3 regions of the Streptomyces sp. NBC_01707 genome follow, and region 2 is predicted to be linked to each of the others. Evidence: riboswitches for the same ligand, from Rfam matches in the RefSeq annotation. Region 2 holds a riboswitch; each other region holds the start of a gene.
What was found. Region 2 has a riboswitch for cyclic di-AMP ahead of OG963_RS24475 (M23 family metallopeptidase). Riboswitches for the same ligand answer to the same signal wherever they lie in the genome.
Positions count from the first base shown of each region.

Region 1: it holds a riboswitch for cyclic di-AMP, as region 2 does, so the genes downstream of both, OG963_RS38595 (transglycosylase SLT domain-containing protein) here and OG963_RS24475 (M23 family metallopeptidase) in region 2, are expected to answer to the same signal.
Region 3: it holds a riboswitch for cyclic di-AMP, as region 2 does, so the genes downstream of both, OG963_RS09360 (LysM peptidoglycan-binding domain-containing M23 family metallopeptidase) here and OG963_RS24475 (M23 family metallopeptidase) in region 2, are expected to answer to the same signal.

Region 1 covers NZ_CP109190.1:8,625,545-8,635,133, forward strand. Annotated here, with positions in the region: cyclic di-AMP (ydaO/yuaA leader) riboswitch at 1,525-1,710, shown strand; gene OG963_RS38595 (transglycosylase SLT domain-containing protein) at 1,715-2,479, shown strand; gene OG963_RS38600 (GMC oxidoreductase) at 2,867-4,510, shown strand; gene OG963_RS38605 (carboxymuconolactone decarboxylase family protein) at 4,514-4,993, opposite strand; gene OG963_RS38610 (dihydrodipicolinate reductase) at 4,990-6,069, opposite strand; gene OG963_RS38615 (MFS transporter) at 6,255-7,448, opposite strand; gene OG963_RS38620 (DeoR/GlpR family DNA-binding transcription regulator) at 7,523-8,281, shown strand; gene OG963_RS38625 (hypothetical protein) at 8,394-8,609, opposite strand; gene OG963_RS38630 (hypothetical protein) at 8,609-9,007, opposite strand; gene OG963_RS38635 (sensor histidine kinase) at 9,064-9,589, opposite strand, start outside.
Region 2 covers NZ_CP109190.1:5,425,400-5,434,988, reverse strand. Annotated here, with positions in the region: gene OG963_RS24485 (PrsW family intramembrane metalloprotease) at 1-600, shown strand, start outside; gene OG963_RS24480 (aldo/keto reductase) at 605-1,549, opposite strand; gene OG963_RS24475 (M23 family metallopeptidase) at 1,721-2,827, opposite strand; cyclic di-AMP (ydaO/yuaA leader) riboswitch at 2,839-2,991, opposite strand; gene OG963_RS24470 (PP2C family protein-serine/threonine phosphatase) at 3,239-4,381, opposite strand; tRNA gene OG963_RS24465 (tRNA-Met) at 4,662-4,735, opposite strand; gene OG963_RS24460 (flotillin family protein) at 4,854-6,050, opposite strand; gene OG963_RS24455 (hypothetical protein) at 6,128-6,349, opposite strand; gene OG963_RS24450 (SHOCT domain-containing protein) at 6,509-6,925, shown strand; gene OG963_RS24445 (sulfite oxidase) at 6,932-8,116, opposite strand; gene OG963_RS24440 (FAD-binding oxidoreductase) at 8,266-9,589, shown strand, end outside.
Region 3 covers NZ_CP109190.1:2,043,361-2,052,949, forward strand. Annotated here, with positions in the region: gene OG963_RS09325 (STM4015 family protein) at 1-367, shown strand, start outside; gene OG963_RS09330 (STM4015 family protein) at 374-1,345, shown strand; gene OG963_RS09335 (STM4014 family protein) at 1,326-2,480, shown strand; gene OG963_RS09340 (STM4013/SEN3800 family hydrolase) at 2,518-3,333, shown strand; gene OG963_RS09345 (STM4012 family radical SAM protein) at 3,327-4,691, shown strand; gene OG963_RS09350 (STM4011 family radical SAM protein) at 4,700-5,617, shown strand; gene OG963_RS09355 (SGNH/GDSL hydrolase family protein) at 5,676-6,527, opposite strand; gene OG963_RS09360 (LysM peptidoglycan-binding domain-containing M23 family metallopeptidase) at 6,703-7,551, opposite strand; cyclic di-AMP (ydaO/yuaA leader) riboswitch at 7,555-7,711, opposite strand; gene OG963_RS09365 (alpha-galactosidase) at 8,007-9,589, opposite strand, start outside.

The DNA of each region.
Region 1 (9,589 bases), 3.2 Mb from region 2:
GGCCGGGGGGCCAAGGGTTGGCGGTGGGGTCGGAGTCGTACTCCTGTCCGCAACCGGTACGGCTTTCTGTTTGCATCGAACATGGTGGATCTGGAGGGCATCTGATCAGAGTTCAGGTGACATCGGCTGATTCAATCGATTCGGAATGGAACGTGTCCCGACTCCGTCACGAGGCGCCTGATGCGCAACGTAATTCTTGCCGGGCCGATTCGATTGCGAGGGCCGCGCAAGGTGGTGACACATCAGATGTCGATGGGTGCACGCGAGCTCATACCGACGTGCGGGGGACGACTCGACATGACGTTTCGTGCGATGAATCGGTCGAGTTGGGCAGGATTGTGGGTGGCAGGAATGGAGCGATGGAATGTTCGCCCTCGACTCCGTTGCCCCTTCTCCTCTTCCAGCGATCGCAGTATCAACGTAAGGCGACGAGCGGGGCGTTGCCCCATTTCTCCGGAGGAGGCGTGCGCACCACTGGTTCCGACGCTCAGGACGAGGCCGGATTCGCATGAGCAGCCGAGGATTTGACTGTCGTCAACGGCTGTTCCGCAAGGATGAGCAATGGGCTCGCCGCATTGCTTCGGCCTGCCGTGTGACCGATTCCTGAATCCTCCCCGAACCGGACGGGTCCGAGGGGTACTCGTTTGAAGAGGGCGAAGAGAGGGCGCGTGCGGGGCGCGCCCGCATCGCCGAGAGGCTGGAGAAGATCTATCCGGCAGCCTTCGGAGGCTACGTCGGGTTCATCCGGCCCGACCGTCTCGGCCGCCGGCTGAGCGATGGCGATCATGCCGCGTACCGTCCGGACGGCCGGTACGCGGCAAGGCGGTGGCCGGGCGACGATCGCGCGGCGAGAGCGGCACGGTGATCAGCGCCGCGGGCTCTCCATCGCCACGACTTCCCTCGTGCTGCCGGACGGTCCCGGGAGGTCGGCGGGCATCTCTGCGCACTGTGGCGGCCGCGCCGACGGCGTACGGCACCTCCTGCGCCCGCCGGGACCGCCGTTCTGCGCCCGCCGGGACCGCCGTTCTGCGCCCGCCGGGACCGCCGTTCTGCGCCCGCCGGGACCGCCGTTCTGCCTGCGCCTGCGCGCCCGGGCCGGTGGGCGACCACTGGTGCGCCGCGGCTGGCGGAGCACGTCACGCGCGCTGCGGCATCCGCTCTCACCTCACGCGGAGGACGGCTTTCCCGACGAGTCGAAGGCCCCTCACCCGCCCACCGATGTCTTAAATGTCGGAATTTTGGCAATCGAGGGGAATGGCGGCCTTTGCTGATGAATGCATGACTCGCACGACTCGAGCTCTGCCTGCCGGGCAAATCGCCCTTTTCGGGCCTAGTGGCGAGAGTCACTTTCCGGGCCCGCGGATGCGACGGCGTACCGCTCGGTTCCCTGCCACGCCAAGAAATTTGGCTTCGCGGGCGGGTGTGGAGTGCGGATAATTCCCCGACTCGATCTTGTAAATGAATTGTGATCGAAAAGTGGGGGCTTGTTCAGGTCGGAGTTTCTCGCTTACGGTCACCGTCAATCCGGATGGAACGCCTAATCCTGCCGCCATCCGGTAATCCGACCACTCACGTACGGCAGGAGCGGGGGACCCAGGTAAGCAGCCGATCCGGTTTCTGGAACGGCTAGGGGTGAAGTCGTATTCCCATACGGCCAGGCAACTCCAGCCTGAACCCGACAGCTCACCTCGTAGGCGACGGAGAGGAATGCGCCATGCCCGCAACGGGTAACCACCGTCGTCGTAAGTCCGGTTCGCTGACTCGCGGTTTCATCACCGTGACCGCGGGCGGAGCCGCTCTCGCACTTCCTGTGATCGGTGCGACCACTGCTTCGGCAGCGCCGGTGCAGTCCGTCGCCACCGTCGCAAAGACCGTGGCGCCCGCTGCGGCCCCTGCCAAGGGAATTGCCGCCGCGAAGGCCACGCCCTCCGTCTATTCCGTGATAGCCGGTGACACGCTTTACAAGATCGCCGTCGGGCACGCGGTGAGTGGCGGCTGGCAGCAGCTGTACCAGGACAATCGCGAGGTCATCGGAGCCGACCCCGCCGTGATCCACCCGGGCATGAAGCTGACCATCGGCGCCAAGGCCGCGGCGCCTGCCGAGACCAAGCCGGCCGCGAGCCCTTCCACTCCTGCCCCCGCCGGGACCGTGACGTACACGAACGACCTCGACGGCTGGATCAAGGAGTCGCTGGCCGTCATGGCGCAGCACGGCATCCCCGGCAGCTACGACGGTATCCACCGCAACATCATCCGCGAGTCGTCGGGCAACCCCAAGGCCATCAACAACTGGGACTCGAACGCCGCCAAGGGCACGCCGTCCAAGGGGCTCCTGCAGGTCATCGACCCCACGTTCAAGGCCTACCACGTGTCCGGTACGTCGATGGACATCTACGACCCGGTCGCCAACATCACGGCTGCGTGCAACTACGCCGCGGCCAAGTACGGTTCGATCGACAACGTGTTCGGGGCGTACTGACACCCGGTCGTGTTGATGCCGGTCGAGGTGTGACGGGTGGCGAGGGTCCGACAGGGCCTCGCCACCCGTTCCCGTTCTCTGCCCGATCGGGGGCATGGCCCGGTTACGACCGAAACTCCGGTGTCGTCGTGGTGATCCCGGGAGGCGCCTCCGGGGCGGGACCCGGTCTGCTTGCTCAAGACGGTCCGTGGTGTCGAAGATCGTCTGCAGGTCGTCCCGCGATGCTTCGTCGGCGGGGCGATCGCGAACTGGTGGCCGGGGCGGGCCGACTGTGCGCTGATGCATGGCGTGCCCCGGTCGGGCGCAAGTTACTCAAGGGTATGTAGTGACTTGCCACGCAAACGGCAGTAGAACCAGTTTCACTCTGTCGAGAGTGAGGCGTGTCACATGAGTGACTCTACCATGCATGATGAAGGCCCCAAGGGCGTTTCCCGTCGAAGATTCCTCACAGGAACTGGTTCTATTTTAGGCGCCGTGGCCCTCGCGGGTCACAGCACCCCGGCTCAGGCCGGGGCCGGCTCCGCAGCCGCTCCGATCGACTCCGGGGCCCATGTCCCGGCCCTCGTGATCGGCACCGGGTACGGCGGATCCGTCGCCGCTCTGCGTCTCGCCCAGTCGGGCGTCGACGTGCACATGATCGAAATGGGCATGGCCTGGGACACCGCCGGCCCGGACGGCAAGATCTTCGCCAACACGACCTCCCCGGACAGTCGGTCGTACTGGCTGCGCACCAGGACCAAGCAGCCGCTCAGCAACTTCCTCGGCTTCCCCATCGACAAGGACGTCACCCGCAGCACGGGGATCCTCGACGCCGAGGAGTTCAGCGGGATCACGGTGTACCAGGGCCGCGGCGTCGGTGGCGGCTCGCTGGTCAACGGTGGCATGGCCGTCACCCCCAAGCGGGAGAACTTCGGAGCCGTACTCCCGTCGGTGGACGCCGACGAGATGTACGGGATCTACTATCCGCGCGCCAATGCCGGCCTCGGCGTCGGCACCATCGATCCCGCCTGGTTCGAGACCGCTGCCTGCTACCAGTACGCCCGGGTCGGGCGTAAGCACGCCCAGCGTGCCGGCTTCCCGTTCGTCTTCGTGCCCACGGTGTACGACTGGGACTACATGAAGCAGGAAGAGGCCGGAACCGTACCCAGGTCGGCGCTGGCCGGCGAGATCCTGTACGGCAACAACTACGGCAAGAAGTCGCTGCAGAAGACGTACATCGACCGGATCAGGGCCACCGGCAGGGTCGTCATCTCGCCGCTGCACAAGGTCACTTCGGTCGCACCGGCGACAGGTGGCGGCTACACGGTGGTCATCGACCAGCTCGACACCCGCGGTGCCACCACGGCCACCAAGACGGTGACTGCGGACCGGGTGTTCTTCGCGGCCGGCAGCGTGGGCACCAGCAAGCTGCTGGTCAAGCTGAAGGCCACCGGCGCGCTCCCTGGACTGAACAGCGAGATCGGCAAAGGGTGGGGTGACAACGGCAACGTCATGTGCGGCCGGGCCAACCACCTGTGGGACCCGACCGGAAGCCTCCAGGCTTCCATCCCCACAGGGGGTATCGACAACTGGGCCGCCGGTGGCGCGTTCGCCGAGGTCGCCCCGCTGCCCACCGGGATCGAGACGTTCGCCTCCTTCTACCTGTCCATCACCAAGAACCCGAACCGGGCCGAGTTCGCCTGGAACGCGGCGACCGGCAAGGTCGACCTGAACTGGCAGACCGCCTGGAAGCAACCGTCCATCGACGCCGCCAGGACGATCTTCGACAGGATCAACCAGAAGGAGGGGACGATCTACCGGACCGATCTCTTCGGTACCTACAAGATCTGGGGCGACCACCTCACGTACCACCCGCTCGGGGGCGCGGTGCTGAACCGGGCCACCGACAACTACGGCCGCCTGCACGGCTACTCCGGCCTGTACGCCATCGACGGCTCGCTGATCCCCGGCAACACCAGCGTCAATCCGTTCGTCACCATCACCGCGCTCGCCGAACGGAACATCGAGAAGATCATCGCCACCGACCTGTGACGATCAACGGCCGGGCAGCGCGCACACGGTGTCGAGGCCCAGCACATGGTTGAGCCGACCGAACGCCAGCCATGATCCGATGCTCATGCTCAGCTCCACGACCTCGAGCTGGCTGTAGTGCGCGCTCATCCGGGACCAGAACGCCTCGTCGAGGTTGTGGTGATCGAGGGCGTACCGCTCGGCGTATTCGGCGGCCAACCGGGTCCGGTCGTCGAAGACGTCGGTGGTCCGCCACTGGGTCACCGCGTCGGCGAAATCCTCCTCGACCTTCACACCGTCCCGTTCGGTCCGCCAGTCGAGACAGAAGGCGCACCCGTTGATCTGGGCGATCCGCAACCGCGCGGCTTCGAACTCGCGCAGTCCCAGGGTCGTATGGGCGTACACCGCCAGCGAGAAGTTCGATGCGGCGATCCCGATCCCGGGCACCATCTCGCCCCACACGTACTCGATCGCGTCCTTGCCCTCGGGGATGTCGATGTTCACGGTTGTCTCCTTCCGAGCCTGCCGACTGCGGGGCGCAGCGGGACGTCCAGCGCGTCGTAGAGTCCTGGTTCCGCGTTCACGAGCCAGTCGATGGCGCTCACGAGCCGGCCGACCGCGGTGGCGTTCCCGCCCGCGGATCTGTTCTCGCCCTCGTCGGTGGCCTCGACCGTGACCTCGATGCGCGGGCGGCCCTCGATGATCACTCGATGCGCGCCGTCGCCGTCGGGCGGTGTCGGCCAGTCCGGTGCGCACGAGGGGTGAATGCGCGTGATGTGCTCGATGACGATGCGGGGTTCGCCGCCGACGATGCCCTGCACTTCGAACCGCACCGCGCCCTGGGTGCCGGCCTCGAACGTGCCCATGGTCCTGGTGCTCACCGTGGCATCGAGCGGGCGCCGGTCCAACGTCTCCCGGATGTCGTCGAGTTCGGCTCCCAGAGCCCTGGCCATCAGCCGTATCTGCCCGCCCCACACCATGGTCGGGACGGTCGGTGCGAGCATCAGCGGCTCGTAATCCATCGGCTGGCCCATGCCGACCAGGTACCGGACCGATTCCTCCTGCTCGTAGGTGGAGTAGTCGAAGATCTCCTGACAGCGGATCACGTCCACGGAGGTGCCGAGTCCACTGATCAGCAAGGGGAGTACGTCATTGCCCCAGCCGGGGTCGACACCGGAGACGAACAGTGAGCCGCCACCGTCCGCGATGGCGGCCAGCACCGGATCCCGCAGCTCCGGCGGGGCGCTCAGCTGGTCGTACAGGGCGTACAGCGCGGGGGTGACGACAACGGCCCCCGCCCGGATCGCCCTGTTGATGTCGGCGAGGGCGTCGTCGGGGCGGATGTCGCCGGACGCGGCGTACACCACGGCCCGGGGGCCGGTGGCCAGCACGGCACCGATGTCGTCGTCAGCCACGACCCCCAGCGGACGACCGAGCCCACCGAGCTCGCCCGCGTCACGTCCCACCTTGTCCGGGTTGTGGACGAGCACGGCCGTGAGCTCGAGCGCCGGATGTGCCTCGACAGCGCGGATCGCGGCGCGGCCGACATTGCCCGTGCCCCAGACCACCGTGGAAATCATGCGCGGAGGGTAGCGAGAGGGCCTGTCACTTCCTAGTGCCGTGACGCGACGAGTTTGCCGGGCGGGGACAAGGGAGTCGGCCGCACCGGGACGCGGCTCGGGCCGCGCCCGCTACATCGTCAGGGCGCGGGGGTGCACCGCGGCACCGGGTGTTCCGCGTACCGGGGTCGCGTGGTCGGTCCCGGTCATGCCGCCTCGGCCTGCAGACGACTGGGAGCGGCGTGCGGCGAGCGCAGTATGCGGGCTGAGCACACGGCCACGACGCAGAACCCGAGAGGCAGCAGGAACGTCAGGTTGAGCGGCATGAAGTGCGTCAGCGGTCCGATGACGGCCGGGCCGGCGAGCATGCCGAGATAGCCCAGGCCGGCGACGCGCGAGACGTTCGTTCCGGCGGCGCTCGGATCGGCGTGGCCGGCGGCGCTGAAGAGCTGGGGGATGCAGCCGGACAGCCCGGCCCCGAACACGGCCCAGCCGGCCAGGGCCAGTGGGATCCACGTGGAGAAGGTGGCCGTCGTCAGTCCGACCGCGGCCAGGGCCGCCCCGTAGCGGAGGATGGCCACCGGCCCGAAGCGCATGGCCACTCGGTCTGCCAGCAGTCGGCCGATCGTCATGGCGGTCGAGAACGCACCGTAGGCGAGAGCGGCGACGGCTGCGGAGGCGTTCAGGACATCCCGCAGATGCAGAGTGCTCCAGTCGTTGGCGACGCCTTCGCAGAGCATGAGCATCAGCGCGAGCGCGCCCAGCGCCCAGATGCGGCGGGACGGCCGGTGCGCCGGCTTCGTCACGCCGGCGGGAGCCTCCGCGGCAGGCGCGGGGGTGTGCTCGGCGGGCAGGAGCCCGCGGGCGGTGAGCGCGGCGACGGCGATACCGAGCGCGGCAACCGAGCCGAGGGTCACCGCCGGGCTCCAGCCCCAGCTGAGCGTGCGTGCGCCGAGCAGCGCGGCAAGGACGCCGCCGATGGAGAACGTGGCATGGAAGGCGGACATGACGGGGCGGCCGTAGCCCCGTTCGACCTGGATGGCGTGGGCGTTCATGCTGACGTCCAGACAGCCGTTGCCGAGTCCGAGCAGCGCAAGTGCCGCTCCCAGCGTCCACGCGTCCACGGCCAGGCCCGGCAGGATCACGGCTGCGCTGCACAGCGCCGCGCTCAGCGGTACGACGGTGCGGGCACCCCACCGATCGGTGAGCGGGCCGGTGATCCGCATCCCCACGAAGGCTCCCGCGCCGAGGAGCAGCAGCAGCCAGCCGAGCACGGCGTGACTGATGCCCACGTGGCGCTCGACGGCAGGGATGTGGACGACCCACATCCCCAGGACGAAGCCGTTCAGGGCGAAGTAGGCGGTAGTGACCAGTCGGCCGGTCCGCAGCGATCTCTCCATGTCGACGAACATAACGAACATCTATGATGTTTGAAAGATTGTATTTCGAACATCAATGGTGTTCTATTGTTGATGTGGCGAGTACGGATCGACTGAGACGGATCACCGAGGCGGTACGCGACGCGGGCAGCGCCGGCGTGGCGGAGCTGGCTGCACTGACGGGTGCGTCGGAGATGACCATCCGCCGTGACCTGGAGACCCTGGCCGAGCAGGGCGTCCTGGAGCGGTACCGCGGAGGAGCGAGGAGTCTGCTGCTGCGCGGCGACGAACCGCCCTTCGGGCTGCGGGCGACGGAGGGACTGGAGGCCAAGCGGCGCATCGCCTCCGAGGTCGCCGGGCTGATCGCCGACGGGGAGTCCGTGGTCCTCGACAGCGGCACCACCTGCCTGGAGGTGGCCCGGGCGCTGGAGCACCGGCGCCTGACGGTCATGCCGCTCTCCCTGCACGCGGTGAACGCACTGACCGGAGCGCCGGAGCTCACACTGCTGGTGCCGGGCGGCCGCCCCCGGCAGGGCGAGCTCGCGCTCACCGGCCCGCTCGCCGAGGCATCGCTGGCCGCCCTGCGTTTCGACACCGCGGTGATCGGTTGCTGCGGACTGAACGCGGCGAACGGCCTGACCGCGTACGACTTGGACGACGCCGCCACCAAGCGGGCCGCGATCGCATCGGCCCGCCGGGTCATCGCGGTCACGGACGGCGCGAAGTTCTCCCGTACCGCCCTTGCCTTTGTCGCGCCCGCCACCGCACTGCACGCCGTGGTCACCGACGAGTCCGCGCCGGAGGAAGAAGTCGACGCACTGGCCGCGGCGGGCGTGCACGTGCGGCAGGTGTGACCTGGCCACGAGCCGTACGGCACCCGCCCCCTCGCTCGGGGGACCCCGTGCGAGGCCGCACGTCCCGCAATGAACTGCCATGGCGTCCTGTGGGGGAGGCGGCGGCGCTGCGTCAGTCCTTGCCGTCCTCCGCCACCGCGGATTCCGCTGCGGCGGCGGCCGATTCCGCGGCATCCACGAGCTTCTTCATGCGGGTGACCTCTGCAGGGCCGGTGGTCACGGGACGGTCCACGCTTTCGCTGCCCTTCCTTGCGCTGCCCTGACCGCAACCGGTGGCGGCGGTGAGAATCAGGAGGGCGGCCGCGACAGCGGCGGCGCTGCGGGCCATCACTTCTCGCTCCCCTTCTTGTCGGCCTTGCACCAGGTCTTGACCGTCGCCAGGTCCTTCTGGCGCTTCTCGAGGGTGGGAACGAGGGAGCGGCGGAAGGTGAGTTTGTCGTTGAGGTAGGTCTCGATCTCGGTGTGACCGGCCGTCTTCGCGTTCTCCACTCGCTTCGCCAGCCGTGCGATGGAGCCGCGCCGCGTCGCGTCCGCGCCGAGGCGGTTCAGGGAGCGCTCAAGACGCTTTTCGATCTTCGGTACCCGCTTGCACAGCACGTGCGCTCCGTCTCCGGTCGGCGTGGCGTTCGGCGTCGCTGTTCCGCCCCCGGCCGAGGCCGTGCCTGCGGCGGCGAGCAGTGCGCCGACGGCGGTGAGAGCCAGGACAGCGGTCTTGGTGGTCCTCATGACGGTGTCTCCTCCGGAAGGGGCGCAGGTCCCATGTGCCCGCGCATGCGGAGAAGTTAGGAGCCGTCCTTGTGGAAACCTTGTGGGCGCCCGGCGGTTGTGATCAGCCAGTCCCGCTCGGCCGGCAAGGGGATGTCGGTCCGCCTGCTGTCTCGCACGGGGAGCCGGACCTCGATCCGCGTGCCCCGGCTGCCGGGGCAGTCCTGGATCCGGACGCGGCCTGTGTGCAGGGCGGTCTGTTGCGCGACCAGGGTCAGGCCGAGTCCGGAGCCTGGGCTGTCAGCACCGCGCTCGAAGCGACGGAACACGGCGTCACGCTGCGAAGGAAGGATGCCGGGGCCACGGTCGTCGATCGTCAGCACTGCTGTCGATCCCGTGGGGTGTCCGCCTGCTCGAAGGCCCAGTTCCACTCGTGCGCGTCCGTCCCCGCTCCGGCCGTGAACCAGGGCATTGGCCAGGAGGTTGTCGATGATGGTCCGCACCCCGGGCTCCCATGCGTGCACGCTCAGACGCGGCATGACCGGCACGGTGATCTCCGCCGTGGGATACCTGCGCCTGGCGTCGGCCACGGAGGCGTCGATC
Region 2 (9,589 bases):
GCCGGCTGGCTCACCCCGGCCGAGCCGCTCGCGCTCTCCTCGATGCGGGCCCGCGGCATGGCCCGGGACATGGCGCGCCACCGGCACGCGAGTGCCTGCGGAAGCACGAACGCGTACAGCACCCCGTACGGAGCGCCGTACACGAGCCCCGGCTACGGCTGTCCCGTGCCCGGCCCGCCACCGGCCCACTCGCCAGCGTACGGCAGCAACAGGGTCGTGGCGCAGGTCCGCAGTCATGCCAAGGCGCAGGCCAGGGCGCGCGGCAGAGCGGCGGCCCGTGCGGTCGCAGAGTACGAGTCGTTCGCGACGTCGCTGGCGTTCCTGCGCCGTCAGGCCCGCCGCGGGGCCGCGGACCCGGACTTCGTGGCGCGCGAGCTGGAGCTGCTGCACCACCTCTGGCAGCGCAGGGAGGTGGCAGGACCCGCGCTGACGTACGCGGCGCAGGCGACGGGCCGCCTGCGCCCCCGGTACATACCTGCGGGGCCGGCCCCGCACCCGCAGTACGGCGGCTACCTCCCGAACCCGTATCTGGCACCCCACGCCCAACAGCCGTATGCCCGGCCGCCGTACGGCAACGTCCCGCCCCCGCGCTCCCGGTGAGGTCTCAGGCCGACGCCTCGGTGAGCTCCGCCAGTTCCTGTTCGGTCAGCTGAAGGTCGGCCACGGCCACCAGGGCGGGCACCTGCTCGACCGTACGGGCCGAGGCGATCGGCGCGGCGACGGTCGGACGGGCGGCGAGCCAGGCCAGGGCGACGGTCGCGACCTCGGCGCCGCGCTCCTCGGCGACCTTGTCGAGTGCCGCCAGGACCTTCTGTCCGCGCTCCGAGGCCAGGTGCTGACCGGCCTTCTCGGCCCGCGCGCTCTCCACCGACGCACCCGGACGGTACTTGCCGGTGAGGAAGCCCGCGGCCAGGGCGAAGTACGGGACGGCGGCGAGACCGGCGCGGGCGGCCGTCTCCTGGAGCTCGCCCTCGTACGTGTCGCGGGAGACGAGGTTGTAGTGCGGCTGCAGGGCGACGTATCGGGCGAGCCCCTCGCGCTCGGAGAAGTCCAGGGACGCCTGGAGCCGCTCCGGGCTGATGTTGGACGCGGCGATCTCGCGCACCTTGCCGTCCTTCACCAGCTGGTCGAGGGCGGTGATGATCTCCTCGACCGGGACGGTCTCGTCGTCGAAGTGCGTGTAGTAGAGGTCGATGTGGTCGGTGCCCAGCCGGCGCAGCGACTCCTCGGCCGCGGCCTTGATGGTGGTGGCGGAGAGCCCCTTGTACGCGGGGTGGGCGCCGACCTTGGTGGCGACGACGATGTCGGAACGGTTGGAGCGTGCGGCGAGCCACTTGCCGATGACCGTCTCCGACTCGCCGCCCTCGTTGCCGGGGATCCACGCGGAGTACGCGTCCGCGGTGTCCAGGAAGTTGCCGCCCGCCGCGACGTACGCGTCCAGTACGGCGAACGACTGCGCCTCGTCGGCGGTCCAGCCGAAGACGTTGCCACCGAGGGCGAGCGGGAAGACCTGGAGGTCGGAAGAGCCGAGCTTACGAAGAGAAGTCATGAGTGGATCAACGGACTCCGCCGCGCCCGCTATTCCGTACCGGGGGGGAAAGGGGGTGCAGGCGCATCCGCATGGGGTCCCAAGGACCGGGTGACAGCAGACCGGCAGCCCTGACGTCGGGGGGGAGCGTCAGGACTGCCGGGTACGAGGGGCCGGAGAACCGGCGCGGGTTCAGACGGTGAGGCCCTTGTCGCGCAGCCAGGCCATCGGGTCGATGCCGGTGCCGTCCGGGGTGTGGACCTCCAGGTGGAGGTGGGGTCCGGTCACGTTGCCGGTGGCTCCGACACGGCCGATGGTCTCGCCGGTGGTGACCTTCTGGCCGACGGTGACGTCGATCGACGACTGGTGGCAGAACCACAGTTCCGTACCGTCCTCGAGCTCCAGGACCGTGCGGTAGCCGTACGAACCGGACCAGCCCGCCGACTTGACGGTGCCGGTGTGGACGGCCTTGATCGGGGTGCCGGTCGGCGCCGCGAAGTCGAGGCCGGTGTGGTAGCCGGAGGACCACATCGAACCGGCTTCGCCGAAGGTCGAGGTGATCGTGTACGAGGAGGTGGGGATGGCGTAGGAGGCGGCGAGCTTGGCAAGCCGTGCGGCCTCGGCCTTCGCCTTCGCCGCTTCCTCCGCCTTCTTCTTGTCGGCGGCGGCCTTGGCCTCGGCGACGTCCTGCTTCGCCTTGGCCTCGGCGGCGGCCTTCTCCGCAGCGGCCTTCTCCTCAGCGGCCTTGATCTCCGCTTCGGCGGCGTTCTGCTGCTGCTCGGCCTGCTGGAGGATGCGGGCGCGCAGCGCCTCGCCGGCGTCGGTGGTGCCCTGCTCGGCCTCGGCGGTGGTGATGCCGGCACTGGTGAGCGGGGCGGTCGCAACCGCGGACTTCGCCTGGTCGGTCACGGACCCGTCGGAGAACAGGGCGCCCACGCCGGGAAGGGACTTGGCGTCGGGGAGGTTGTCCGCGAGAGAGTCGGGAAGGGAGATGGAGACCGGCGGCTTGCTCTGCGCGGTGGCCATGCCACCCGCTCCCACGGCCGCGATGACACCGACTCCGAGCACCGTGGAGCTGCGGGCGAGCCCGTTGCGCTGCTTGACGACGCGGTGCCTGCCGCGTACGGGGCGGACGGACTCCTCGGTGGGGTTCCATTCCTCCCACGCCCGGTCGGTCTCACCGAAACCGTCGGTCGCGAACTCAGTGGTGAACTCGGCGCCGAAATCGGTTCGCTGCTCGGTCGTGAAGTCGGAGCCGAACCGGGAGGGGGCTTCGGGGGCAGGCTTGTTGGACGCCACGGGGGCGCACTCCTTTCCTTCCTTCTCGCCTACCGGGTTAGCTGACGGGTTCGGAGCAGGAAGGTCTCCTACGGATCCCTCTGCCTCTCACGAGACACAGGTGTCCGATTCACCCCATGTAGGTGGTTCCCCGGTTCCCTTGCGGAATTCGGCGCTCGCGCACGGTGCCGCCACTGACGGCGGCTGGGACAACCGCGCTGCGTTATCGAACGTTAATAGACGGACGGGTCCGATTCCAAGCCGTTCCGACTGATCGTTAACGCCTTTGGCCTGGACTTTACGGGACACAATCGGGCGGAAACGGGCGAGTTGATCGCCACTCAGCCACTACCCGGTTTCTGACGTTGCGTCAAATGTTATGCGGAGCGAGGCCTTTCGATTACGCACCGTGGCATCGCCCTGCGAAGCCCTTCACCGACTCAGCCCTTCCTCACTCGCATCCCGGCCCACGATCTTCACAGTCCTGCGCCGATCCGGCTGCCTCCGGGCGGGACGTGCGACCGCGAGCAGCGCCATGTCGTCGGTGGATCGGCCGCCGGTGTGCAGCCGTACGTCGTCGACCAGCGCGGACAGCAGCTCCTCGGGCCCGGGAAAGATCCGCCCGCGCAGCCGGGCCGCCGGATCGTAGAAGACCCCTTGGGCGTCGCGCGCCTCGGAGAGTCCGTCCGTGTACGCGAGCAGCGTCATCCCGGCGTCCAGCTCCCATACGTCGGCCCGGTCCGTCCACACCCCCAGGTCCATGCCGAGCGGCAGCGCGGGCACCGTCGGGACCAACACGTCCAGTGAGCCGTCGGGGCGGAGCAGCAGCGGCTCGGGGTGGCCGCGGTTGACGATGCGCACCTCGGCCCCGCCGGGCGGGACCTCGGCGAGCACGGCGGTGACGAACCCCTCGACCGGATCGATGCCGCCCTGCCTCGCCCCCTCCCGCGCCAGCGCCCGCTCCAGCCTCCGCGCCACGCCCTCCAGCGAATCCTCCTGCTCGGCGGCCTCCCGGAACGCGCCGATGACCACCGCCACCGTCCCGACCGCTTCGAGCCCCTTGCCCCGCACGTCCCCGACCACGAGCCGTACCCCGTACGAGCTCTCCGCCACGGCGAACAGGTCACCGCCGACGAATTCGTCCGCCTGGGCGGCCTCGTACCGCGCGGCGACATGGAGCCCTCCGATCCGCTCGGACGGCGTCGGCAGCACGGCCCGCATGGCGGTCTCCGCGATGACCCGCGCCGAAGCCAGCTGCTCGGTGCTGCGCCGTACGACCCTGTTGATGACGACCGCAAGGATCGCGACCGTGATCACGGTGACGAGCTCGATGAACGGCACGACGTGCAGCAGACCGCCACTGGGCAACCGCAGCGAGAGGATCGAGCAAATCGCGGCGACGCCCGTGAGGACGGTGCTGACCGGAGAGAAGAACGGTGCGGCGATCAGCGGAGCGGCCACGAACATCGGCACGGCGGTGAAGGGCGGTGGGCTGAGGTAGTCGAAGACGAGTCCGCCGACGATCATCAGAAGCGGCAGCGCACGGACGAACCACCAGGCCCAGCCGCGCACCATGGCCCGCCCCCTGACCCGCCCCCCGAGCAGCTTCCTCGCCATCCCCACCTGTGGTCTCCTGCCCGGCGCGCCCGGTGCTGTCCTGGGCCGTGCGCCCTGTGGTCTCCTGCCCCGTGCACGCACGGCTGTCCTGACCTGCACGCGCCCGGCTGCGGACATGGGCCTGCTTCCCAGGCTTGCCGGGGCGCCGCCGCGCGGCGACTCCTCATCGGCCGAAGGGGGGACGGAAAACACGAGTCAGGCCCGGCACGCTCAATGCATGCCGGGCCTGACTCTTCAGTAGCGGGGACAGGATTTGAACCTGCGACCTCTGGGTTATGAGCCCAGCGAGCTACCGAGCTGCTCCACCCCGCGTCGGTGAACACAACTCTACGCCATCAGGAACGGACTGCTGACCACCCATGAAATGGCTGCCCGACCGAACGGCCCCCGACGCCCTTCCCGCACCTTTCCCGCCCCGGCCCTGCCCGGGTCAGTTCGAGTCGGTGATGCGCGGCGCCCGCTTCGCGTCGACCGCCGGTTTCCCCGCGCTCGCGCTGCGCTGGAGCGATTGGAGAATGGCCAGCCCCTGGCCCACCACACCCGCCGCCATCTCATTGACCCCGCTGGTTCCGTTGAGCACGGTCAGGTTGGCCCCCTTCATCCCGCGGGCGGCCGCGTCGGCCAGCGCCGGCAGGTTCTCCACGATGCGGTTGGCCGCGATCAGTTCCTGGTTGCCGTCCCGGAGCGAGGCGGCGCGGGCGGTGTTGGCGTCGGCCTGCGCCTGGGCCAGGGTCCGTTCGGTGTACGCGCTGCCGTCGGCCTGGAACTTCGCCCGGTCACGGGCGGCCTCGGCGAGCGTGCGCTGACGGTACGCCTCGGCGTCCGCCGGACGCCTGACCTCCGCCTCCAGCCGCTGTGCGGCCAGCCCGGCCTGCCGTTCGGCCAGAGCCGTCTGCTCCTCGATGACCTCCTGCGACGCCCTGGCCTGGGCCAGCGGTCCGGCCTGGGCGGCGCGGGCGTTGTACTGCTCGGTCTCGGCGAGGAAGCCGGCCCGCTTGATCGCGGTGTCCCGTTCGTACTCGGCCTTGAGCGCCGCGGCCTGCTGCTCGCGCTCGGCCGCTTCCTGGTCGGCCCTGGCCTGGGCGATCCGGGCCTGGCTGGCGACGGCGGCCGCGTGCGGGGCGGCGAGGTTGTTGATGTAGCCGGTGGCGTCGTCGATCTCCTGGATCTGGAGGGCGTCCACGACGATGCCGAGTTTCTCCATCTCGCCGTGACTTCCCGCGATGACCTCCTGGGAGACCCGGTTCCGTTCCCGGATGATCTGTTCGACGGTCAGGCCGCCGATGATGGAACGCAGGTGACCGGCGAAGATCCGGCCGGCGAGCTCTTCCATCTGGTCCTGCTCGGACAGGAAGCGGCGTGCGGCGTTGGCGATGGAGACGGCGTCGTCACCGACCTTGAAGACCGCGACTGCGCGGACGTTGAGACGGATGCCCTGCTGGGTGACGCAGTCCTCGGTGATCTCCGCCTCGCGCAGCGCCAGGGAGAGCATGCGCGCCTTCTGCTTCACGGGTACGACGAAACTGCCGTGGCCGGTGACGATCCGGAACTGGGTGTCCTGCGTCTGCCGCTTCGATCCGGAGATGAGCATCGCCTCGTTGGGGGCGGGAACGTGCCAGAACAACATGAGCGAACTCCTGCCGTCAGGTCATTTTCATCGCGGCGTCGGATCTCTGAATCGGGTCTCGGCTCCGCTTCCTGCGTTCAGGCCGGCAGCCGTTCGACGATCACGCTGCGCGCCGAGACCGAGTCGACGACAACCACACGTTCGTCCCGGTCGATCGACGTCGTCGACCATGCGGTGTAGGCCTCCGACCCGCCCCGTACGGCCACCAGCACTTCGCCGGGACCGCCCTCCGGGATCGGCACGGTCACGCGCCCGATCGCCCCGACCGGGCTCAGGGCCGACTCATCTGGGGCTCTCATACGCCCTCGCCCACGCCTCCCTCATGATTCCAAGGTACTCCGCACCACCCCTGAGGAAGGCCTCGGACGACGACGAGCAGGTGCCTATATCTGATGATATGACTGGTTCAGAATTCAGACATCAGACGCTGCGCCACAGCGACGACCAGGGAGCCGAACGTGGACGACTACCCCCTGCTCAACCTGTTCTGGACCATGCTCTGGTTCTTCCTCTGGATCATGTGGCTGTTCCTCCTCTTCAAGGTCATCGCGGACATCTTCCGCAGCGACGACCTGGGGGGCTGGGCCAAAGCGGGGTGGCTGATCCTGGCCCTGGTGCTGCCCTATCTCGGCGTCCTGATCTATGTGATCGCGCGCGGCAGATCCATGGGGAAGCGCGACCTCAAGGAGGTCCAGGAGAGAGAGGCCGCCTTCAAGGCGTACGTGCGCGAGGCCGCAGGCGCGGGTGACACGGGTGGCGGTGCGCCGAAGAGCCGCGGCAGCGTCGAGGAGCTGGCGAAACTCGCGGACCTCAAGGACCGGGGCGCCATCACGGAAGAGGAGTTCCGGCAGGCGAAGACGAAGCTCCTCATCTGAACCGCATCACCCGTGCGCCCCCTGAGGCGTACTCCTCACCCCCAGCTGTCCCGGCCCGCAGTGGACCAGGATCCGCTGGATGCGGTTGTTGCCGAAGCCGCCGCGGTTCCAGGGTTGGGTGAGGGGCTGGACCCGCCCCGCCGCATCGGTGGCGCGGGCGGCCAGGACATGGTTTCCGGGCGTGGCCGTCCACGTCGACTGCCACCGCTGCCAGGCCCAGGGGTGCGCTCCGCTCCTGTCCGGCGGGCCGAGTTCGGCGTCGTGCCAGGAACGGCAGTCGTCCGTGGTCACCTCGACCCGGGTGACCGGCGGCCGCCCCGACCAGGCCCTACCTTCCAGCAGAACGCGGCCGGGGCGTACGAAACGGATCCTGGACATGAAGTCCGGGCACCCCGGCGGGATCATCAGCGCCCGTGGGGCCATCCGGGTGACGGGCCGGCCCGGATCACCGGGCTCCTGGCGGTAGCGGTAGGCCGTCGCCTGCTGGAATCCGGTGAACGGGGCGCCCGTGAGCCGGATCTCGCGGAGCCACTTCACATGCGCCATGCCGTACCAGCCGGGCACCACCAGGCGTAGCGGATGGCCGTGCTGCGGCGGCAGCGGCCCGCCGTTCATCCGGTACGCCACCAGCACTTCCGGGTCGTCTCCGGTGGCCACGTCCAGCGGCAGGCTCCGCCGGTAGTCCTGTTCGACGCCGCGCTCGACCCCGTGGTCGGCCCCGCTGAAGACGACCTCGACGGCGTCGGGCCGGATTCCGGCCTCGGCGAGCAGCAGCCGCAGCGGTACCCCGGTCCACTCCGCCGTACCGACCGCCTCGACCAGCCATGGCTGGCTGACCGGGCGCGGTGCGAGCAGGGCCCGGCCGTTGCCCGCGCACTCCATCGTGACGCGGAGTGTGACGGCCGGGAACGACCGCAGGGCCGCCAGGTCCAGCGCGAGCGGTCTGCGGACCCGGCCGTGCACGGTGAGCTGCCAGCGCGCGACGCGGGCGTCGGGGACGTACGGGATGTCGTAGTGCACCAGTACGTAGTGCAGTCCGAGGGGGGTGACGTCGTGACGCAGCGCCTCCAGCGGCAGTCCATGGTTGCGCGCCGCGAGCGCCAGTTCCTCCGGGCTGATGCCCTCGCCGGGCCCGGCGAGGTGCCCCGGTGGGCTGAGGTCACCGGTGAAAGGCCCTGGGCCTCCATCCATGGCTTCATGGTGCGCCCACCGGCGTCCGGTGCCCACCCCTGCCCGACACCGCATGTCGCTCTTTGCGCGGCCCCTGGCGATTGCACGGCCCCCCGCCCGGCGGGAGCGTGGAGGCATCGGCGGTCCGCGCGCCCGGCAAGGAGACGACCATGGACGGCACCACTCTCGAAGCGATGCGAACCGCTCTGCGCGGCCCGGTCATCGGCCCGCAGGACCCGGAGTACCGCGAGGCCCGCACGATCTACAACGCCATGATCGACCGGCGTCCGGCCGCCGTGGTGCGGTGCACGGACGCGGCCGACGTCATGGCCGCGGTCGGCTTCATCCGCGACGAAGGTCTCGAACTCGCCGTACGGGGCGGCGGACACAGCGGTGGCGGACTGTGCCTGGTGGACGACGGCGTCACCCTCGACCTGTCACCCATGCGCTGGGCGCACATCGATCCGGGCACCCGGACCGCCCGCGTCGGCGGCGGCAGCAGGCTCGCCGACCTCGACCACGCCGCCCACGGCTTCGGGCTCGCCACCCCGGCCGGGATCCAGTCCACCACGGGCATCGGCGGCCTCACCCTCGGCGGCGGCCACGGCTATCTCACCCGCAGCTACGGCCTGACGGTGGACAACCTGCTCGCAGCGGACGTCGTACTGGCCGACGGCAGCTTCGTCACCGCGAACGAGAGCGAGAACGCCGATCTGTTCTGGGCGCTGCGGGGCGGCGGCGGGAACTTCGGCGTCGTCACCTCGTTCAGCTTCCGGCTGCATCCGGTGGACACCGTCGGTGTGGCGATCACCGTATGGCCGGTCGACCGGACCCGCGAAGTCCTCGAGTGGTACCGGGATTTCCTGCCGCAGGCGCCCGAGGAGCTGAACGGATTCTTCGCCGCGCTCAGCGTGCCGCCCGGCCCGCCGTTCCCGGAGGAGCTGCACGGCCAGAAGATGTGCGGCGTCGTCTGGTGCTGGACCGGCGACCCCGCGGTACTCGAAGAGACCCTCAAGGTCGTGAACGAACCGGGCCCGCCGGCCTTCCACTTCACCGCACCGATGCCGTACCCCGCGCTGCAGGCCATGTTCGACGACCTGCTCCCGGCCGGTCTGCAGTGGTACTGGCGCGGCAACCTCTTCGACCGGATCACGGACGCCGCCATCGACGTGCACACCAAGTACGCCGAGAACCTCCCCACCGATCTGTCGACCATGCATCTGTACCCGGTGGACGGAGCCGCCCACCGGCTGGGCCCCGACGACACGGCCTGGGCCTACCGGGACGCGGTCTGGTCCGGTGTCATCGCGGGCATCGACCCGGACCCGGACAGCGCCGAGAGGCTCAGGGAGTGGTGCGTGGACTACTGGGAGGAGCTGCATCCGCACTCGATGGGCGGCACGTACGTGAACTTCATCGGCGCGGGTGAGACGCCGGACCGGGTGAAGGCCACCTACCGCGGTCACTACGACAGGCTCGCCAAGATCAAGCAGG
Region 3 (9,589 bases), 3.4 Mb from region 2:
CGCGGACCTGGCCCCGCTGCTCTCCGGCTCGCGGTTCCCCCGGCTCCACCACCTCGGTCTGCGCAACAGCGAGTTGCAGAACGAAATCGCGCGCGCCGTCGCGAGCGCCCCGGTCGTCGCCCAGCTCCGCACCCTCGACCTGTCGAACGGCACACTGGGCGACGAGGGCGCGGCCGCGCTGCTCGAGGGCCAGCCGCTGACCCATCTCGAACGGCTCGATCTGCACCATCACTTCCTCACCGAGCCGGTGGAGCGTCGAATCAAGGCGGCGTTGGAGCCGCACGGCGTGCAGGTCGATCTCTCCGAGCGCGAGGAGCCGTGGGGCGGCCGCGGGATCGAAGGCCGCTACACCACGGTTGCGGAGTGATGTGCGATGACGGACATCGAACACCCCGATTCCTTCCACGGGTTGCCGGTTCTCACGTTGCCAGGCCCCGACCGGCCGCGCGCTGATCCCCTCCCGGCGGCGGATGCCGTCGCCTGGCGGCTGGAGAGCGCCTGGCAGAGCGATCTGACGTTCGCGGCACTCTGGCAGTACTTCCTCGACACGGTGGACACGACCGCGGTACGGGCTCTGGTGATCGGCCCCTGGTGGGAGGAGGAGTACACCCCCTTCGCACCGGTCGTCGAGCTGCTGTGCGCCGATGCGGACCGCTTCCCGGCCCTGCGAGCGCTCTTCCTCGCCGATGTCGTCAGCGAGGAATGCGAGCTCTCGTGGCTGGAGATGTCCGACATCACCCCGGTGGTCGAGGCGTTCGGGCAGCTGGAGGAGTTGACCGTACGCGGGTGCGGTGAGCCGGTCGAGGGCACGGAGGTCCTCGGCCTGCAGCCGGTGCGGCACAAGGCGCTCAGGTCGCTCCGGTTCGAGTCGGGCGGGCTCCCGGCCGGCGTCGTGCGGGCGATCGGTGCTTCGGATCTGCCCGCGCTGGAGCATCTCGAACTCTGGCTGGGCGTCACCGAGTACGGCGGCGACTCGACGGTCGACGACCTCGCCCCGCTGCTCTCCGGTGCCGCGTTCCCGAAGCTGCGCCACCTGGGCCTGCAGAACAGTGAGATCCAGGACGAGATCGCGGCCGCGGTGGCATCGGCCCCGGTCGTCGCCCACCTGGAATCGCTCTCCCTCGCGATGGGGACCCTGAGCGACATCGGCGCCGAGGCGCTGCTCGCGGGCCAGCCCCTCACTCATCTGACCTCGCTGGATCTGCACCATCACTACATCAGCGACCCGCTGGTCGACCGGCTCAGGGGGCTGATCGGACCCGACCGGGTGAACGGCGAACCGCACGAGGTGGAGTACTGGGATCCGGATGAGGACGACGAGCGCTATGTCGCGGTCTCCGAGTAGCACGGTAGGTCCGGTGCCACGCTTTGCCGTCGTCGGCGTGCCCGGCAACCGTCGGGTGACGCTGTTCCAGGAGGCGGTACGTGCCGCCGGGCTGCCGGCCCCACGGGTCGTGCCCTGGCCGGACGTGCTGCGCGGCGAGGTGGCGTTCCGGCCGGGCGAGACCGTACGGATGGACTCGCCCGGTGAGGACGCCGAGGTGGATCGGCTGCTGCGGGCCGTCGACGATCCGACGAGGGTGGAGGGAACGGCCCGCTGGTACGCCCGCTTCACCGCGGCCGTAAGGGAGGTGGCGCGGGCGGCAGCTGCCGCCGGCGCGGAGTTGCTGGACGATCCGGGCGATGTGGCGGTGTTGTTCGACAAGCGGCTCTGCCATGGCGTACTGGACGGCGCCGCAGTCCCCGTGCCTGCATCCGCGACCTCCGGGGCCGGCGCGCCTGTGGTGCGCGGCTGGGCTGACGTGCGCGCGCTGATGGCGGGGCACCGTATGCCGCGGGCCTTCGTGAAGCTCGCGCACGGCTCGTCCGCCTCGGGCGTACTCGCCGTGGAGACGGCCGGACCGGGCCGCGTGCGGGCGACGACGTCGGTGGAGCGTGACTCCGCCGGGCGGCTCTTCAACTCGCTGCGGGTGCGCCGCTGTACGACGGAACGCGAGGTGGCGGCGATCGTCGACGCGCTCGCACCGGACGGGCTGCACATCGAGCGCTGGCTGCCCAAGGCATCGCAGCATGGGCGATCGGCCGATCTGCGGGTCGTGGTCGTGGCCGGTCGCGCGACCCATGCCGTCGTACGGACCAGCCGCTCCCCCATGACCAATCTTCACCTCGGCGGGGAGCGCGGAGATCTCGACGAGGTCCGCGTGGCCGTCCGGGCGGCGGGCGGCAGCTGGGCCGAGGTCCTCGCCGTGTGCGAGAGGGCCGCCGCCTGCTTCCCGGAGACGCTGTGCGTGGCCGTCGATCTGCTGCCCGCGACGGGCTGGCGGCGGTTCGCCGTCGGCGAGGTCAACGCGTTCGGCGATCTGCTGCCACGCCTGACCGGCCTGCCGGGCAGTGGCGCCGAGGGCCTGGACACCTATGCGGCGCAGGTCGCCGCCGTACTGAACAGAGCAAGGAACCACCGTGCAACCACCAGCGCCTGATACCGGCCGGTCCCCCACCGACGCCCGGAACCCGGACATGAGCGGGATCGTGGGCAGCCACGACCTGTTGCTGATCACGCTCGACACCCTGCGGTACGACGTGGCGGCGGAGCTCGCCGCCGCCGGCCGCATCCCGCATCTGGCCCGCCATCTGCCGGGCGGGGTCTGGGAGAAGCGGCATGCTCCCGGCAGCTTCACATACGCCTCCCACCAGGCGATCTTCGCGGGCTTCCTGCCGACGCCCGCCGCGCCCGGCCCGCATCCGCGGCTGTTCGCGGCGCGCTTCGCGGGCAGTGAGACCACGGCTTCCCGTACTTTTGTCTTCGACACCCCCGATCTGGTGTCCGCTCTCGCCGGGGCCGGCTACCGCACGGTGTGCATCGGTGGCGTCGGATTCTTCAACCGGCAGGGCCCGCTCGGTTCGGTTCTGCCGGACATGTTCCAGGAGAGCCACTGGGAACCGGAGTTCGGGGTTGCGTCACCCACTTCCTTCGAGGCCCAGGTGACCCGGGCCGAGCAGGTCGTCGCCCGGCTTCCGGCCGAACAGCGGCTGTTCCTCTTCGTCAACGTGGCTGCGCTGCACCAGCCCAACTGGTTCCACCGGCCGGGCGCCACCCCGGAGGCGGGTGACTCCCGCGCCACGCATGCCGCCGCCCTGGAGTACGTCGACGCGCACATCGGCCGGCTCTTCGCCGCCGCGAGCAGCCGCCGCCGTTGCTTCGCCATCGTCTGCTCCGACCACGGCACGGCGTACGGGGACGACGGCTACACCGGTCACCGGCTCGGCCACGAGTCCGTATGGACCGTTCCGTACGCGCACTTCTTCCTCGAACCGGGGGCCACCGCATGCTGACGAGTCAGCCCACCATCCGCCCGTATCAGAGCTATGTCTACGCCTATCCGCACAAGACTGCGTACGGGAAACTCGACTCACACCCCACCGGGCGGCCCGTGCTGCGCGAGCTGTGGGCGGCCGAGCGCAAGGACGCGCTGTCGCTCTATCTCCACATACCGTTCTGCGAGGTCCGCTGCGGCTTCTGCAACCTCTTCACCCGGATCGGCGCTCCCGATGAGCTGACGACCCGCTACCTCGACGCGCTGGAGAGACAGGCCACCGCCGTCCGGGACGCGCTGGGGGACGAGGCGCCGGTACGGTTCGCCGCCGCGGCGTTCGGCGGCGGCACCCCCACCTTTCTGACCGCCGCCGAACTGGACCGGCTCTGCGACATCGCGGAGCAGCGGATGGGTGCCGACCTGCGCTCCGTACCGCTGTCGGTCGAGACGTCGCCGTCGACCGCGACGGCCGACCGGCTGGCCGTCCTCGCCGACCGCGGGACGACCAGGATCAGCATCGGCGTACAGAGCTTCATCGACGCCGAAGCCCGCGCGGCGGTCCGTCCGCAGCGCCGGGCCGATGTGGAAGCCGCCCTCGGCCGGATCCGTGACGTGCGCATCCCGGTCCTGAACATCGACCTGATCTACGGCATCGACGGGCAGACGGAGGACAGTTGGCGCACCTCGCTGGACGCCGCGCTCGGCTGGCAGCCGGAGGAGCTCTACCTCTATCCGCTGTACGTGCGCCCGCTGACCGGGCTGGGCCGGTACGGCGCCGACGTCGAGGCCGCGGCGGACGCCGCGTGGGACGAGCAGCGGCTGCGGCTGTACCGGGCGGGCCGGGACCATCTTCTCGCCCACGGCTACGAGCAGGTGTCGATGCGGATGTTCCGCCGCACCGACGCCCCGCAGGAGGGCCCCGCCGACTACGCGTGCCAGACGGACGGCATGATCGGTCTGGGCTGTGGCGCCCGTTCGTACACCACACGGCTGCATTACTCGTTCGACTACGCGGTGGAGATGCGTGAGGTGCGGACGATCATCGACGACTACACCGCCACCGAGGACTTCTCCCGCGCCGAAGTGGGTCGCCACGTCGACGGCGACGAGGCGCGCAGACGCCATCTCCTGCAGTCGCTGCTCCAGGCCCAGGGGCTGCGACCGGGCGAGTACCACGAACGGTTCGGCACCTTGCCCGGCGACGACTTCCGCGCCGAGCTGGACCGGTTCGAGGCGCGCGGCTGGCTGGACGGCGCCGCCGGTGCGACCGGGCTGCTGCGGCTGTCGCCCGAAGGCCTCGCGCATTCCGACGCGCTGGGTCCCGAGCTGTTCTCCCCAGCCGTACGGGCCGCGATGGCCGCGTACGAACTGAAGTGAGCGCGCCCATGGACCTGACGATCCTGTACCGCGGTCCGCTGGCGTCGTGCGACTACGACTGCCCGTACTGCCCGTTCGCCAAGCGGCGCGACAGTCCGGAACAGCTGCGTGCGGACCGTGCCGCGCTGGAGCGGTTCACCGCCTGGGCGGCGGCACGGACCGGCGACCGGATCTCGGTGCTGTTCACGCCCTGGGGCGAGGGGCTGGTCCGCTCCTGGTACCGCCGGGCGCTGGTCGAGCTGGCACAGCTGCCGCACATCGGCCGGGTCGCGATCCAGACCAATCTCAGCGGCCGCACGCGGTGGCTGGCCGAAGCGGGTGAGTCCACCCGCGACAGGATCGCGCTGTGGTGCACGTACCACCCGGGACAGACGCCGTACGACCGCTTCCTCGCGAAGTGCCGGGAGCTGACCGGCCTCGGTGTCCGGTACAGCGTCGGCGTGGTGGGTCTCGACGAGCATCTCGACGAGGCTCGACGGCTCCGTGCCGACCTGCCCGGCGAGGTCTATCTCTGGGTCAACGCGGCCGAGGGGCGTAGCTACACGGACGAGGAGGCGGACCGCTGGACGTCCCTCGACCCCCTCTTCCCGTACAGCCGGGATCCGCATCGCTCGGCCGGGATGCCCTGCCGGACCGGCGAGTCGGTCATCTCGGTGGACGGGGACGGTACGGTGCGCCGCTGCCACTTCGTCCCGGCCGAGCTCGGCAATCTCTACGACGGCAGCTATCGGCGGGCGTTGGGCCCGCGGGCCTGTCCGCTCGCCGTGTGCGACTGCCACATCGGATATGTGCATCTGGAGACGCTGCCGCTGTACGACGTCTTCGCGGGCGGGGTGCTGGAACGCATACCGGCCGAGCCGGCGGGCGTACCGGCTCACCGGGATCAAGCGTTGCTGCCGTTGTTCCCGGTCGGCGGACGAGCCTGATCGAACCGGACGGGTCGCTGCGAGCGCGCCCGTCCGGCCGAAGAGGACACCGCGCCGGTCACAGCGGCAACAGGTCGGGGCGCTTCGCCTCGACGTGGTCACCGGAGGACTCGCCGCGCAGCCGCCGCCCGATCCAGGGCACCAGATATTCGCGGGCCCAGTGGATGTCGTCGCGCCGTACCTCGAGCGTGCCGCGCTGTGCCTGCGGCGGCCACTCCTGGTCGGGGTCGGCCGGCACATCGAGGCCGAGGACCTGGGCGGCGCGCAGCGCGACCCGGGTGTGTCCCTCGGCCGACAGGTGGAGCCGGTCGTCGTCCCAGGCGCGCCTGTCCTGCACGGACCGCAGCGACCACAGGTCGAGGACCGGGCAGTCGTAGCGGTCGGCGATGGACCGCACATGGGCGGTGTAGGTGGCGATCTTGCCGCGCAGATGGCGCAGTACGGGAACGCCGCGGGTGTCGAAGCCGGTCGTGACCATGACGGTGCCGACCGACCGTGTCAGGTCGGCGACCGCGCGCTCGAACCGCTCGGCCACGTCGTCGGGGTCGGTGCCGGGCCGGATGATGTCATTGCCGCCCGCGCAGAAGCTCACCAGGTCGGGGGCGAGCTGCTTGGCGCGCGGCACCTGTTCCTCGACTATCTGGTCGAGGAGGCGTCCGCGTACGGCGAGATTGGCGTAACGGAAGTTCCCGTGAGCCGAACCGGCGGAACCGGTGTTCGTCGCCGCGTCGGGGTCGGGGAGCTGGTCCGCGAGGAGTACGGCGAAACGGTCCGCCCAGCCGACGAAGGTTCCGTCCGGGCCGGGGTCACCGACCCCCTCGGTGAAGCTGTCGCCAATCGCTGCGTACGACCCGATGGCGCCATGCCGGTTGTTGACGCCACGTTGATTTTTTCTCGAATCGTCTGCCACAAGGGCACATCCTGCACTGCCGAATGTGACCTACGCGACCGTAATAAGGGGTTGACGGGAGGTGAGATAGACCACCCGGTCAGGTTTTGGTAAAGAGGGAATAAGCGAAGGGGCGGTGCGCCGCCGCGCACCGCCCCTTCAACAAGCCGTTCGGATCAGGCCTGATCGGATCAGATCAGACGGAGATTCCGTGCGACGCCAGGAAGGCGACAGGGTCGATGTCCGAGCCGTACGCGGGACCGGTGCGGACCTCGAAGTGGAGGTGCGGGCCGGTGACGTTGCCGGTGGCACCGGAGAGGCCGATCTGCTGGCCGGTCGAGAGGGTCTGACCCACCGAGACGGAGAGCGCGGACAGGTGGCCGTACTGCGAGTAGTGGCCGTCGGCGTGCTTGACGACGACCTCGTTGCCGTACGCGCCACCCCAGCCGGCAGTGACGACGGTGCCGGAGGTGATCGCCTTCACGCTGGTGCCGGTGGAGACCGGGAAGTCGATGCCGGTGTGGCTGCCACTGGACCAGTTGGCACCGGAGGCACGGTAGTTGGTGGTGTGCTTGCCCGGAACCGGGGCGACGTAGCCGGAGCTGCTGCTCTGGGCGGGCGCGGGCTTGGTGACCGCCGGAGCCTTCGACGGAGCCGGGGCGGCCGGCGTGGTGCCGGTGGCCGCGGCAGGGCCGCCGAGGGTCAGCTTCATGCCCGGGTGGATCAGGCTCGGGTTGCCGCCGATGACCTCACGGTTGTCCTGGTACAGCTTCTCCCAGCCACCCTCGACCTTGTTGTCGGAGGCGATCTTCGACAGGTAGTCGCCGGCGACGACGGAGTACGTCCGGGTCTCGGACTGCTTCTTCGCGACCGGGGCGGCCGGAGCGGCGGCGGAGTGCGCGGCGGGGGCGGCCTGCTCCGCGGCGTGGGCACCGGTGGCACCGAGCAGCGGGAGGGCGATGACGGCCCCGCCGGCGCCGACGGCGGCAACGCCACGAGCGATGGTGCTGGACTTCGGACGACGGTGCTTACCCGATATGGGCATGAAGAATTTCCTCTCCGGCGCCTACGAGGTGAGCTGTCGGGTTCGGGCTGGAGATGCCCGGTCGCATGAGGTGCGACTTCACCCCGAGCCGGCCGGATTTCTCCGGTCGGCGGCTTACCTGGTTCCCCCGCTCCTGCCACACGATGAGTGGATGCGAATTCCGGTCGGCGGCAGGATTAGGCGGTCCGTCCGGATTGACGGTGACCGTAAACGAGTGAGGACGAGCAGAACAAGCCATCGGTTGCGTGCCGGAATCCGCGCCAGGAAATCGGCGCGGAATTCCGGTCACACTCCGTGGATTAAGGATCTTGGCTTTCCGCGCGGTGCACGGAATCCCCGCCCCCCGCACCAGCACACACCGTCACAGATATGATCCCGCTCACGAAAGGCCCCTCATCTACCGCTGAATCAGGGCATGTTCGACTAAATGCCTCAATACGGACATGTCATGAACATCATCCGCGGCGGAGCCTCAGCACCTTCGCGTCCAGATCCCCCCGCAGGCCGGTGTGCAGCCCCTGATGCAGCAGCACGGAACCGTGGTGGACGGCCCCGGTGTCCGAACAGGTGTAGGTCGCCGTGGGGTCGAGCCCACGCAGCCGCAGGACCGGCGGCAGCTCCCCGTACCTCTGTGTCTCCAGCCACATGAGCACGACGGTCTCGTCACCGCGTGTGTACTGCACGGCGCCGAGCCCGCCACGCGGCGCACGCAGCCGGTACAGCGCACCGTGCTGCACCACCGGGCGGATCTCCTTGTACAGGTCCACCCAGCCCCGGGCCTCGGCCAGCTCCTCGTCGCTCCACTCGGTGAGGTCTCCGCCGACCCCGAGCACCCCGGCCATCGCGCTCACGAACCGGAAGCGCAGCGAGCTCACCCTGCCGTTGAGCTGGACATTCGGACTGTCGGTCACCCAGGCGGCCATCACTCGAGCCGGATGGATCTGCCCGAAGCCCTCCTGGATGGCGAGCCGGTCCAGCGGGTCGGTGTTGTCGGAGGTCCACACCTGGTCGGTACGGGCGAGGATGCCCAGATCGATCCTGCCACCGCCGCCCGAGCAGGACTCGAAAGCGACACCGGGGTGAGCCGCCCGCAGCCGGTCGATCAGCGCGTACAGCGCATCCACATGCTCGATCCAGAGCTTCTGCGGATACTCCTCGCCCGGCCACCCCGCATCGGTGAAGCAGCGGTTGAAGTCCCATTTCACATAGTCGATCGGGGCGCTGGAAAGCAGTGAGTCGAGCTGTTCCCACAGATGGTTCCGCACATCGGTCCGGGCCAGATTGAGCACCAGCTGATGACGGAACTCCGTCCGGGTCCGGCCGGGAAAGTGCTGCACCCAGTCAGGGTGCGCGCGATACAGGTCACTGTCGGCGTTCACCATCTCCGGTTCGACCCAGATGCCGAACTGCATGCCGAGCGCGTGCACTTCGTCGGCGAGCGGCTTCAGTCCGCCGGGGAAGCGCTCGGGGTTCGGGGTCCAGTCGCCGAGTCCCGCCCGGTCGCTGGTGCGCTGCCCGAACCACGCGTCGTCCACGACGAACAGTTCGACACCCATCGCTGCGGCGCGCACGGCCAGGGCACGCTGCTGGTCCTCCGCGATGTCGAAGCCGGTGGCCTCCCAGGAGTTGTAGAGCACCGGCCGCAGGCTCTCGGCGTCCGGAACGACGTGAGCCAGCTGCCAGGCGTGCCAGGCCCGGCTCGCCCCGCCGAACCCTTCGGCGCTCCACAGTCCGGCGAACACCGGTGTGGTGTACGTCTCCCCCGGTGCGAGCCGCAGCAGACCCGAGTCGTCGTAGCCGGCTCCGCCGGTGATCTGCACGAGCCCGTCGGGAAGCTGCTGCACGGCGATCCGCCACGAGCCGGACCAGGCGAGCGCGCAGCCGTACACCTCGCCGACCTCCTCGGTGGCGGCGCCGTCCGCGTCGAGCGCGACCCAGGGCAGAAACTGGTGCCCGGTGTGACCGCGCCTGCTGGAGAGGACCTTCTCGCCGTACGTCAGCTCCGACCGCACCAGCTGCGTCTCGGCCGCCCACCGCC